DNA from 2 places in the Mesorhizobium subarcticum genome. Region 1 is predicted to be linked to the other one. Evidence: predicted binding sites of a transcription regulator. Region 1 holds the regulator's gene; the other holds the start of a gene.
The links. Region 1 encodes LexA, which represses DNA repair genes until DNA is damaged. Its sites were predicted from a motif close to TGTTCNNNNTGTGTTCNG; they were not measured.

Region 1 (5,736 bases):
AAGACCCAGACCGGCAAGATTCAGCGCTTCCGGCTGCGCACGGAGAAAATCAATTGAGCGAGCCCTACGATCCGGCGTCCGAAGGCGCGCAGATGTCGTTCCAGGAGCGCATGTCCTACAGCGACTATCTGCATCTGGAAAAAGTGCTGGAGGCGCAGACGCCGCTGTCTTCGGCGCATGACGAAATGCTGTTCATCATCCAGCACCAGACCTCCGAACTCTGGATGAAGCTCGCTTTGCACGAGATCGGTGCCGCGATTCGCTCCATCCGCGCCGATCGGCTCGAGCCGAGCTTCAAGATGCTGTCGCGCGTCGCCCGCATTTTCGAGCAGCTGAACAATGCTTGGGACGTGCTGCGGACGATGACTCCCAGCGAATACACCGAATTCCGCGACGCGCTCGGCCAATCCTCCGGCTTCCAGTCATGGCAGTATCGCGCCATCGAATTCATGGCCGGCAACCGCAACCTAGCGATGCTCGGACCCCACAAGCACCGGCCGGACCTGAGCCAGAAGCTGGAGTCGATCCTGGCCGAGCCATCGCTCTACGACGAAGCGCTGCTGCTTCTGGCGCGCAACGGGTTCGACATCGGCGTCGACGCCAAGCGCACGGACTGGCGCGAAACCCGCACCGAGAATGAGGCGGTGATGGTCGCCTGGCAGACCGTTTACCGCGATCCGCAGCGCTATTGGATGTTTTATGAACTGGCCGAGAAGCTGGTCGATTTCGAGGACTATTTCCGTCGCTGGCGCTTCAACCACGTCACCACGGTCGAACGCATCATCGGCCTGAAGCGTGGCACCGGCGGCACATCAGGCGCGTCGTACCTGAAGAAAATGCTCGAGGTCGTGCTGTTTCCGGAACTGTGGACGGTCCGCACCCGGCTTTGACATAATCGATAGAGAACAGCCGCACTGGGCGAACGTCGTCGTGGCCGGGACCCGTCGCAAACAACCAAGGAATGACTGACCATGAGTGGAGTTCCTGATCTCGCTGCAATCGAAGCAATGGATGCCGCCGATCCGCTGCGTGCGATGCGCGATCGTTTCATTCTGCCCGATGGGGTGATCTATCTCGACGGCAATTCGCTCGGGCCGGCCTCCTCCGCCGTGTTCGGTGAACTGCAGAAAGCGGCAACCCAGGAATGGGCCCAGGATCTCATCCGAGCCTGGAACACAGCCGGATGGTTCGAGATGCCTCTGGAACTCGGCGATCAACTTGGACGCCTGATAGGAGCCGCCGCCGGCCAGACCGTGGTCTGCGACACGACGTCGATCAACATCTACAAGGTGCTGCATGCGGCGCTGAACATGCGGCCAGGCCGACCGGTTATCGTCGCCGAGGGCGACAGTTTTCCCACCGACCTGTACATCGCCGAAGGGGTCGCCTCGACCCGAGAGGGCATCGTACTGCGGCTCGCTGGCGTCGACGCGCCGACCATCGAAGAGCTGATCGACGAAAGCGTAGCTGTGGTGCTGGTCAATCACGTCAACTACAAATCGGGTGAATTGCGCGACATGGCGGCGCTGACGCGCAAGGCTCATGCAGCCGGAGCGCTGATCATATGGGATTTATGCCACACGGCAGGCGCTCTACCCGTCGAACTCGACCATGCGAATGCCGATTTCGCCATCGGCTGCACGTATAAATATCTCAACGGCGGTCCGGGCGCGCCGGCCTTCATCTACGCCGCGCAACGTCATCACGGCGACATCAGCCAACCACTCAGCGGCTGGTGGGGGCATGCCCGCCCCTTTGCGTTTGAACGCGGTTACGTCGCAGGAACCGGCATTCGCCGCTTTCTCTGCGGCACGCAGCCCGTCCTGTCGATGCGGGCGCTCAAGGGTGCGCTCGCCATCTGGGACGATGTCGACATGGCTGCGTTGCGAAAGAAGAGCGTCGCGCTGACCGAACTGTTCATCCAACTCGTCGAAGCAAAGTGCGGGGCCTATGGTCTCACGCTGGAAACCATCCGCGACCGGACCAAGCGTGGCAGCCAAGTGTCGTTCCTTCACGATCACGGCTATCAGGTCATGCGTGCCTTGATCGAGCGCGGTGTGATCGGTGACTTTCGCGCGCCGTCCACCATCCGCTTCGGGTTTACGCCGCTCTACGTCGCCTACAAGGATGTGTGGCTGGCGGTTGAGGTCCTACAAGAGATTTTGCACACCGGTGCCTGGAAGGCCCCGCGTTTCGCTGTCAAGGAGTCCGTCACCTGAAGCGACGATCTCAGCGATCGGCTGTCACCGGCGGTATAACGAGCAGCGAATTTCCAGCTCACAAATGGATCGCCTCTTGGTCGAGGAGCTAGTGGTCGTGAACAAGCCCGAGGTTGGCGTTTTGGCTTCGTTTCGTTCACGGCAAACGAGCGCTCTCAAAACTGGAAATGCTTGGCATGGAACTCTGTGGCCGACTGATGCCAAGCCAAGCCGCCGGATAGGCCACAAGCCATTAACCAAAACGATTTCAATGGTTGCCAACATGCGGCGACAGAGTTGACGCGTCGGTCGTTGCCGCAGCCGTATGCCAAATAATTTCAGACGCCTTAACAAATTCACTAAACTTTAAACGGTTGCAGAACACAACTGGAACAGATAGTGTTTGTTCTGGGTTTGTTTTTCGATTCTGGTTCAGACCCTTCGTTCAATGCCTTGGGGGCCGCCATGCTGACGCGCAAGCAACATGAACTTTTGATGTTCATCCATGAACGGCTGAAGGAAAGCGGTATCCCGCCGTCCTTCGACGAGATGAAGGAGGCGCTCGATCTCGCCTCCAAGTCAGGCATCCATCGTCTGATCACGGCACTGGAGGAACGCGGTTTTATCAGGCGGCTGCCCAACCGGGCACGCGCGCTGGAGGTGCTGCGGCTGCCGGATTCAATCGCGCCGGGTCTCAACGCTGCCAAGAAGTTCTCGCCAAGCGTCATCCAGGGCAGTCTTGGTCAGGGCGGCCTTGGCCGCCAGCTCAAGCCTGCAACACCATCGCGCCTGCCTGCTGCCGGCAATGATGACGACGTGGTTTCGGCGGTGTCGATCCCTGTGATGGGGCGTATCGCCGCCGGCGTGCCGATCGATGCCATTCAGCATCAGACGCATTCGATCTCGGTGCCGCCGGACATGATCATGGGTGGCGAACATTATGCGCTGGAGGTCAAGGGCGACTCGATGATCGAGGCCGGCATCTTCGACGGTGACACCGTCATCATCCGCAATGCCGATACCGCCCAGCCTGGCGAGATCATCGTGGCGCTGGTGGATGAGGAGGAAGCGACGCTGAAGCGGTTCCGCCGCAAGGGCGCCTCGATTGCGCTTGAAGCCGCCAATCCGGCCTATGAGACGCGCATCTTCGGGCCCGACAGGGTGAAGGTGCAAGGCAAGCTCGTCGGACTGATCAGGCGCTACTGAAGCGGCGGCGGTTTAACGGCTGGCTTTTCGGGTTTCTTGTAAGGTGGCAGACCCCTCGCCTCATGTGAGAATTTGCGTTGCGCGTGCCAGGGTCGGTACGGACTGTCCACGGCGAAGCTGACGATTGCCGGCGTGACCGCCGATTGGTTGTCGAAGAAGACGGCCGCACTGCCTTTGCGAGCAAGTTGCCGCTTGGTGATGACGAGAACCAGCGGGTTGTGACAGGAATCATAGCCCGTTGCGTCATTGACAACGATCAAATCGGCGAAGCCGCAGGCTTTCCAGGTGTCCTTGCGGTCTTCGACATAAGCAATGATCGCACCGGACGTGTGCTTGGCCACACAGACGCCGTCAGTGCAATAGAACGGCACTCCTGGCGGCAGTTCTGTAGCGTCCGCGATCTCGAATTGTCCGTCACCTCTGGTGAAGGTTTCCGGCACGACGATGGCTTCGGATCGCAACGCGCGTTTCCAATTGTCGACCATGAATTCGTTTGGACGCGCGCGGCTAACAGCGAGTTCGCCGCCTCCGATCGGCATTGCAACCAGCCTGGCGTCCTCCGAGATCAACACATCCGGTGTTCGCGTATCCGGGATGGTCAGCACACTGGCGAGAACGAAGGGAACCGCCGCCAGCCGAAGCCATGTCGTCGCCGTGGTCGCGATAACCAGGGCAATCGTCACCAGCAAGACGGACTGTTGGGAAATCAGGCCAACCCCATCGACTGGAGAGCGATCCGATATCCACGCCGATATGGCGATCATTGCGGTCAGGCCTTTGCCCATCAGATAAAGCGCAGGCCAATCCAGCCCAAATGGCATCAAGAGCGCGCTGGCCACGGCCAGAAACATCACGACCGATACAATCGGCATGATCGCCAAATTGGCGACCAGGCTGAGCGGCGACACGCGCTGGAAATGCCAGATGGCAAACAGCGCTGTGGCACTCCCGGCTATGATGGAGGTCATGGCCAATCCGCCTGTCGCCAGCAGAAATTTTCGCGCTAGGAAACCGGGCAAGGATCGCTTTGGGGGCGGTGGTCTGGACTTTCCCGCACGGTGATCCGCCCAGCCAGCATATGCGCCGACAAGTGCGGCCGTCGCTGCAAAGGACATCTGAAAACTTGGGCCGACCACCTCATGCGGCGACACCACAATGACGGCGATCGCCGAGATGGCCAGATTGCGCATGGTCAGCGCTGCCCGATCGAACAGCACTGCAATCAGCATCACCGCCAGCATGATGAAGCTACGCTCGGCAGCAACGACGACGCCCGAAATGACGAGATAGGCAGCGATCGAGACCAGCGCTGCGGTGGCCGCGTATTTTTTCACCGGCCGGCGCGCGGAAAAATCTGGAAACAGCGCGAAGGCGCCGCGCAACAGACCCATGATTGTGCCGGCGACCAGCGCCATGTGCAGACCCGAAATGGAGATGATGTGATAAATGCCGGTGCGCCGCATCGCTTCGTTGATTTCATCGGGAATGCCGGCACGCACGCCGACGATCAGCGCCGCCGCGATCTCGCCTTCGGCGCCGCTGACCGTGCCCCTGATATGATCGGCGATGGCTTCACGGGCATTTTCTATTCCTGAGGAAAGACGGGCCGAGATCGGCATGTCATCGTCGCTGGCCGACACAACTTTTGGATTGCCTAGAAAGAAGCCGCTGCCGCCGATGCCAGCGAAATAGCTGTCGAAGGAAAAGTCGTAGCTCTCCGGCCGCACCGGACCAGTTGGCGGCAACAGTTTGGCATAGCCGGTGATGAGTGAGCCGGCGGTCATCTCTGGCGGTATCTTGCGCGCCGAAAGCCGTACCCTTTCCGGCACGTAGCGCAGTTTCGGCCGGGCGGTCGCTGTCACGTCGATGGTCAGTCGGATGCGGCCAGTTTCCATTTGCTCGAGCGAGACCACACGCCCGGTCAGTTGTGTCGAGATTTCCGAACCCAGCATCTGCGTTCCGACCCGCCATGTCTCGACCTTGCCTGCGAGCAAACCCAGAGCGCACAGCAGCGCCGCCATGAAGCACAGATGGGTTTTCGGCCAGGAACGCGAGACAAGCGCACATATCCCCGTCAGCACGACGACCGCGATGAGCCTTGGGAAATCAGGCTCTGCGGCCAGCGAAAAATAGGCGATCGCCCCAACCGCCAGGCAGACCGGCACCAGCAGGAAGGCGATGCCCCGGTCAAGCTCCAACTCCGCCGCCTTGGCCACGCTATGGCGCAGGCGCGGCAATGAAGCTTGGCCAAGTTGCCGACGGACCAGCGCAATCCTGCCGTTAGCGGGCGAAACTGGCGCTGGAATATCCGCCTGCAAGGGTTGATTGCCAG
Region 2 (5,736 bases), 3.1 Mb from region 1:
AACTAGCCGCTGGACCATCGCTGCGCCGTTGCCCTGCCGCGCGGCCCCGCTAAGATCGGTCGATGGATTTTGGAGGAGCGAAAATGAAAATCGACGGCGGATGCCATTGCGGCGCCATCACATATGAAGCGGAGGTCGATCCGGAAAAGACCTCTATCTGCCACTGCACGGACTGCCAGCAACTGACCGGGACGGCCTTCCGTCTGACGGTTCCAGCGCCTGAGAACCATTACCGGATCACCCGGGGGACGCCGAAAATCTACATCAAAACCGTAGCGAGCGGCGCCAAGCGCGTTCAGGCCTTCTGTGCCGACTGCGGTTCACATCTTTACGCAACGTCGGTCGGCGATGGCCCGAAAATCTATGGGATTAGGGTAGGCACTGCGCGGCAACGCCAGGATTTGACCCCAAGACAACAGAAGTGGCACAGGTCGGCTCTGCACTGGCTTCCGGAATTCGAAGGCATGGCGACCGTGGAGGAGCAGTAGCACCTCTCGGGTGGAAAGCCGCCCAAGACAAGCGATTATGTGCTAGCCTCGCTCGCCATCAAGGGCGGGGACAGCCATGTTGGAAACGGACAAGCTTTTTGCCGGCTCGATTCCGGAAAACTACGACCGCTATATGGTGCCGCTGATTTTCGAGCCGTTCGCCACGGACCTTGCACAGCGAGCAGCGTCCCTTGCGCCCAGCGCCGTCCTGGAAGTCGCCGCGGGCACCGGAGTCGTCACCCGCGCACTGGCGCCAAAACTGTCCCCAGGCGCCAGTTATGTCGTGACCGACCTCAACCAGCCAATGCTTGACTATGCCGCCTCGCAACAGGCGCCCGACAGTCGCATCCAATGGCGCCAGGCCGACGCCATGGCGCTGCCATTTGAGGATGCGGCCTTCGATCTCGTTTGCTGCCAGTTCGGCGCGATGTTCTTCCCCAGCCGCCCCTCGGCCTACCGCGAGGCAAAGCGGGTCCTGAAGCCCGGCGGACATTTTTTGTTCAACGTCTGGGATCGCATCGAGGAGAATGTCTTTGCCGACGATGTGACGAATGCCCTGGCCAGGATTTTTCCGAACGATCCGCCGCGTTTTCTGGCCCGCACGCCGCATGGCTACCACGACACGGCATTGATCCGTGGAGACCTTGAGGAGGCTGGTTTCTCCAGTGTGACGATCGAGACGAGGGCCGAACAAAGCCGCGCATCGTCCCCGCGCATCCCGGCCGTTGCCTATTGCCAGGGAACTGTTCTTCGCACCGAAATCGAGGCCAGGGATCCGGGGAAACTGGACGCTGCAACGGACTATGCCGCAGCCGCGATTGCGGCCAGGCATGGCAGCGGCGAGGTTGCCGCCAAGATTCAGGCACACGTCATCGTGGCTGTGGCCTAGGCGGAAAATATCCGTTCAGTCGTCGCCTTCGACGACCCTCAGCCTGAGCTGCCCTGTCTTCGAATCGGCGACGCGGGCGCCGCCTGTGTCGATCTTCGCCGCGGGCGCCCGTGATGCAGCGTCGGGGCTGGCTTCGCCCTCGGCCTGTACACCGAACTCCAGCGCCTCTATCTTCTGGCCGCGCTTGGTTACCTTCGATGTCGAGACAAGGATATCGTCGATGTCCTTGGCCGACTGGCCGAAATGGACCTGCAGCTTGCGCACGCGCTCGTCGACGCGCGCGACATCCTCCATCAGCCTTATCACCTCGCCCTGGATCAGATGCGCCTGTTCGCGCATGCGGGCATCCTTGAGGATCGCCTGGATGACCTGGATCGACAGCATCAGCAGCGACGGCGAGACGATGACCACGCGGGCGCGATGCGCCTTGTGGACGATCGCCTCGAAATTCTCGTGGATCTCGGCGAACACCGATTCCGACGGCACAAACATGAAGGCGGTGTCCTGCGTCTCGCCCTGGATCAGGTATTTTTCCGAAATGTCGCGGACATGGATCTCGATGTCGCGTCGGAATGCTTGCGACGCGACCTTCTGCAGGTCGGCGCCATCGGCGGCGCGGATGGCGTTCCAGGCTTCCAGTGGAAATTTGGCATCGATGGCCAGCGACGGCGCGCCGTTCGGCATCTTCACCAGGCAATCGGGCCGGCTGCCATTCGACAGGGTCGCCTGGAATTCGTATGCGCCCATCGGCAGGCCGTCGGCGACAATCGCCTCCATGCGCGACTGGCCGAAGGCACCGCGCGTCTGTTTGTTGGAGAGGATCGCCTGCAACTGCACGACCTGGCCGGCGAGCGACTGGATGTTGCCTTGCGCGACATCGATGATCGCCAGCCGCTCCTGCAGTTTGGCCAGGCTCTCATGCGTGGATTTGGTCTGCTCGGTCATGGTCTGGCCGAGCCGGCCGGTCATGGCGTCGAGCCGCTGGCCGATGGACTGCGTCAGCTCCGCCTGGCGCGCCCCGAACACTTCGGCGATGGCGCCCATGCGACCCTGCATCTCGGCCTGGCTTTGCAATATGCCGGCCATCCGCGCTTCGGCATCGCGGGCATGGTCGGCTGCCTCCGCGGCAGCAACCGCACGCGCCTTGGCCGACCGCCACAGCGCGATGACCAGCGCCACGAACAGGCCGAGAAACAACAATGCACCGAAGGCCAGGGCATGGCCGAGCGTGATCGTGGTGGCGCCAAGCCGTGCCACAGGCTCCGAAAGGATGGTGCTCAGGTCATTCATGTGGACAGCATAGCCGATTCGGCCTGATCGCACAGATCAAAACAAGAACACGGCTGAGATGCCCCGGTTGACGCTTTTCGCCGGAGGTCTTAGGTGGAACGCCATGCCGATCAAGCCGCTCATCATCCTTCCCGATCCCATCCTGCGCCAGCTTTCCAAGCCGGTGGAGCGCGTCGACGCGCCATTGCGCGCATTAGCCGACGACATGCTGGCGACCATGTATGACGCGCCGGGCATCGGGCTGGCGGCAATCCAGATCGGCGAGCCATTGCGCATGCTGGTGATCGACCTCGCCAAGGAAGACGAGACGCCGGCGCCGCATGTCTTCATCAACCCTGAGGTCCTCAGCAGCGCCGAAGCGCGCTCGGTCTATGAGGAAGGCTGCCTGTCGATCCCGGATTATTACGCCGAGGTCGAACGTCCAGCTTCCGTTCGGGTGAAATACCTCGACCGCGACGGCAAGCTGCAGGAGATGGAGGCCGAGGGCCTCATGGCGACCTGCCTGCAGCATGAGATCGACCATCTCAACGGCGTGCTGTTCATCGACCACATCTCGAAGCTGAAGCGCGACATGGTGGTCAAGAAATTCAAGAAGCTCGCCAAGGACAGGGCACCGGGCAAGCTGGTGGGATAGCAGCTCGCGATGTTCATTTCGCCTTGTCCCTTTGCCAATTATCGAATTTCGTTGAGCATGGGCACAGTTTTTGATATCATTGATATCAATCGTTGGAGGTGCCCATGGGCGACATGTTGATCAGAGATATTCCCGAACCCTTGAAGCGCGAAATCGAACAAGCGGCGCGTAAGGGCGGCCAAAGCCTGTCAGGCAAGGCGATCGATCTTTTGCGTAAAGGCATGGTCGCGGAAAAGGAGCCAAAGCCGGAGCCGGGTCTTTCAGCATGGGACGCGATTCGCTCGGCATTTGTGGCTGAGAATGCGATTGGCGATGAATTTTCGGAGATCATGGACGAAATCGAAGCTGGCAGGAAACGCGACTTCGGCCGCCCAGCCGAGGATTTCGAGTGATCGTCCTCGATACCAATGTTGTTTCCGAAGCCAGCAAACCCGCGCCCGACTCGAATGTCTCCGACTGGTTCCGCAAACAGGATCTCCTCGCACTCTATATGTGCGGGCCGGTCATCATGGAGCAGTCTTTCGGTGCCGAACGGTTTTTGAACAAGACAGGATCGGACCGCTATGTTCGTGCGCTCGATCAGCTGGTTTCGCAGCAGTTTGCGGGTCGTATCGTGGAATTTTCCGGTTTGATCCCTCGACTTGCCGGCAAGCTGCGTGCAGCACGGGAAAGGATTGGGCGCCCGATCAGTCTTTCCGATGGTATGATCGCCGCAATCTGCCTCGCTCACGATGCAACGCTTGCGACGCGTAATGTCCGCGACTTCGACGGGCTTGACCTGAAGCTCGTAAACCCGTTTGAAGCTGGGGAATAAGCCGGCTCACGGCGGGCAAGCAGAAGACAGGATATCGGAAGAAGAATGCCCCTTCGCGTCATCTTCATGGGCACGCCGGAGTTTTCGGCGCCGACGTTGCGCGCCATTGCCGAAGCGGGACATGAGATTGCCGCTGTCTACACACAGCCGCCACGCGCTGCCGGCCGGCGCGGGCTTGAGGTGACGCCGTCGCCGGTACAGGGCGGGGCGGAGCGGCTGGGCATCGAGGTGCGGACGCCGACATCGCTCAAGGGCGAGGCCGAGCAGGCCGCTTTTCGTGCCTTGCGGGCCGATGTCGCCGTGGTCGTCGCCTATGGTTTGCTGCTGCCGAAGGCAATTCTCGACGCACCCGGGCTTGGCTGCATCAACGGCCATGCATCGCTCTTGCCGCGCTGGCGCGGTGCCGCTCCCATCCAGCGCGCCATCATGGCGGGCGACCTGGAAACCGGCATGATGGTGATGCGCATGGAAGAGGGCTTGGACACCGGACCGGTGGGATTGCTTGAAAAATGCGCCATCGAACCCGATATGACAGCCGGCGATCTGCATGATCGGTTGATGAGCGTCGGTGCTGCCCTGATGGTGGAAGCGCTGGCGCGACTGGAAAGGAACACCCTGACATTTACCGCGCAAGCGGCGGAAGGGGTGACTTATGCCAGAAAAATCGATAAATCCGAGACGCGTGTGGACTGGACGCGGCCTGCGGCCGAGGTCCACAACCACCTTCGTGGCCTGTCGCCCTTTCCCGGCGCCTGGTCCGAGATTGACATTGGCGGCCGCATGGAACGGCTGAAACTGCTTCGCTCGACGCTGTCTGAAGGCCTGTCGCTTTCGGAAGATTTGGGCGAGTCGGGAGGAATTCTCGATGACCGGCTGACGGTCGCCTGCGGGGCAGGCGCGGTCAGACTGGTCGAAGTTCAACGTGCGGGCGGAAAGCCCGCCGCCGCGTCGGAATTCCTGCGCGGAGCCAAGATCGTAAAAGGAATGAAGTTCTCATGAGCATGATGTCGATACGCGCGGCAACGCCGCGGGATCGCGAGGCCATTCGCCTCGTCGAGGAACACGCTTTCGGCCAGCAGGCGGAGGCCGGGCTGGTCGATGCGCTGGTGACCGGCGGCGACGCGATTGCCGAGCTGGTGGCGGAAGAAGACGGCCAGGTCGTCGGCCATATCCTGTTTTCGCGGCTGTTCGTCCAGAATGGCGGCAAGAGCTTTGCGGCCGTGGCGCTGGCGCCGCTGGCGGTGGAACCCTCGTTCCATGGCAGCGGCATTGGCGGCGCGCTGATCCGTGAGGCGCATATTCGCCTCAGGGATGCCGGCGAGACGCTGGCCGTGGTGCTGGGCGACCCGGCCTATTATGGCCGTTTCGGCTACAGCCATGCACGGGCCGAAAAGTTCGAGAGCGAATACCAGGGCGAGGCGCTGCAGGCACTGACCTGGGGCGATGCCCCCGAGGCCGGAAAGCTGGTCTACGCATCTGCCTTCACCGCTCTCGCCGCGTAGAGCAGCCCCCCGTTTCGTGGAAACGGTGGCCTGCTCTACCTCTTTGGTTTAACGCAATTCCGAACGGAAAACCGCTTCATACTTTTCCTGGAATTGCTCGAGGCGAGAGCTATAGCCGC

Region 2: a site for LexA is predicted at 2,700-2,717, ahead of ACZYHG_RS05445 (DNA recombination protein RmuC). Genes of this name have one in related genera too.

Annotation. Positions count from the first base shown of each region.
Region 1 is NZ_CM144237.1:4,644,076-4,649,811, reverse strand. It holds gene ACZYHG_RS22595 (AMP-binding protein) at 1-57, shown strand, start outside; gene kynA (tryptophan 2,3-dioxygenase) at 54-890, shown strand; gene kynU (kynureninase) at 972-2,219, shown strand; gene lexA (transcriptional repressor LexA) at 2,664-3,404, shown strand; gene ACZYHG_RS22575 (ComEC/Rec2 family competence protein) at 3,398-5,736, opposite strand, start outside.
Region 2 is NZ_CM144237.1:1,167,596-1,173,331, forward strand. It holds gene ACZYHG_RS05430 (cation diffusion facilitator family transporter) at 1-6, shown strand, start outside; gene ACZYHG_RS05435 (GFA family protein) at 84-488, shown strand; gene ACZYHG_RS05440 (class I SAM-dependent methyltransferase) at 565-1,377, shown strand; gene ACZYHG_RS05445 (DNA recombination protein RmuC) at 1,393-2,667, opposite strand; gene def (peptide deformylase) at 2,771-3,301, shown strand; gene ACZYHG_RS05455 (plasmid stabilization protein) at 3,406-3,693, shown strand; gene ACZYHG_RS05460 (PIN domain-containing protein) at 3,690-4,115, shown strand; gene fmt (methionyl-tRNA formyltransferase) at 4,161-5,114, shown strand; gene ACZYHG_RS05470 (GNAT family N-acetyltransferase) at 5,111-5,617, shown strand.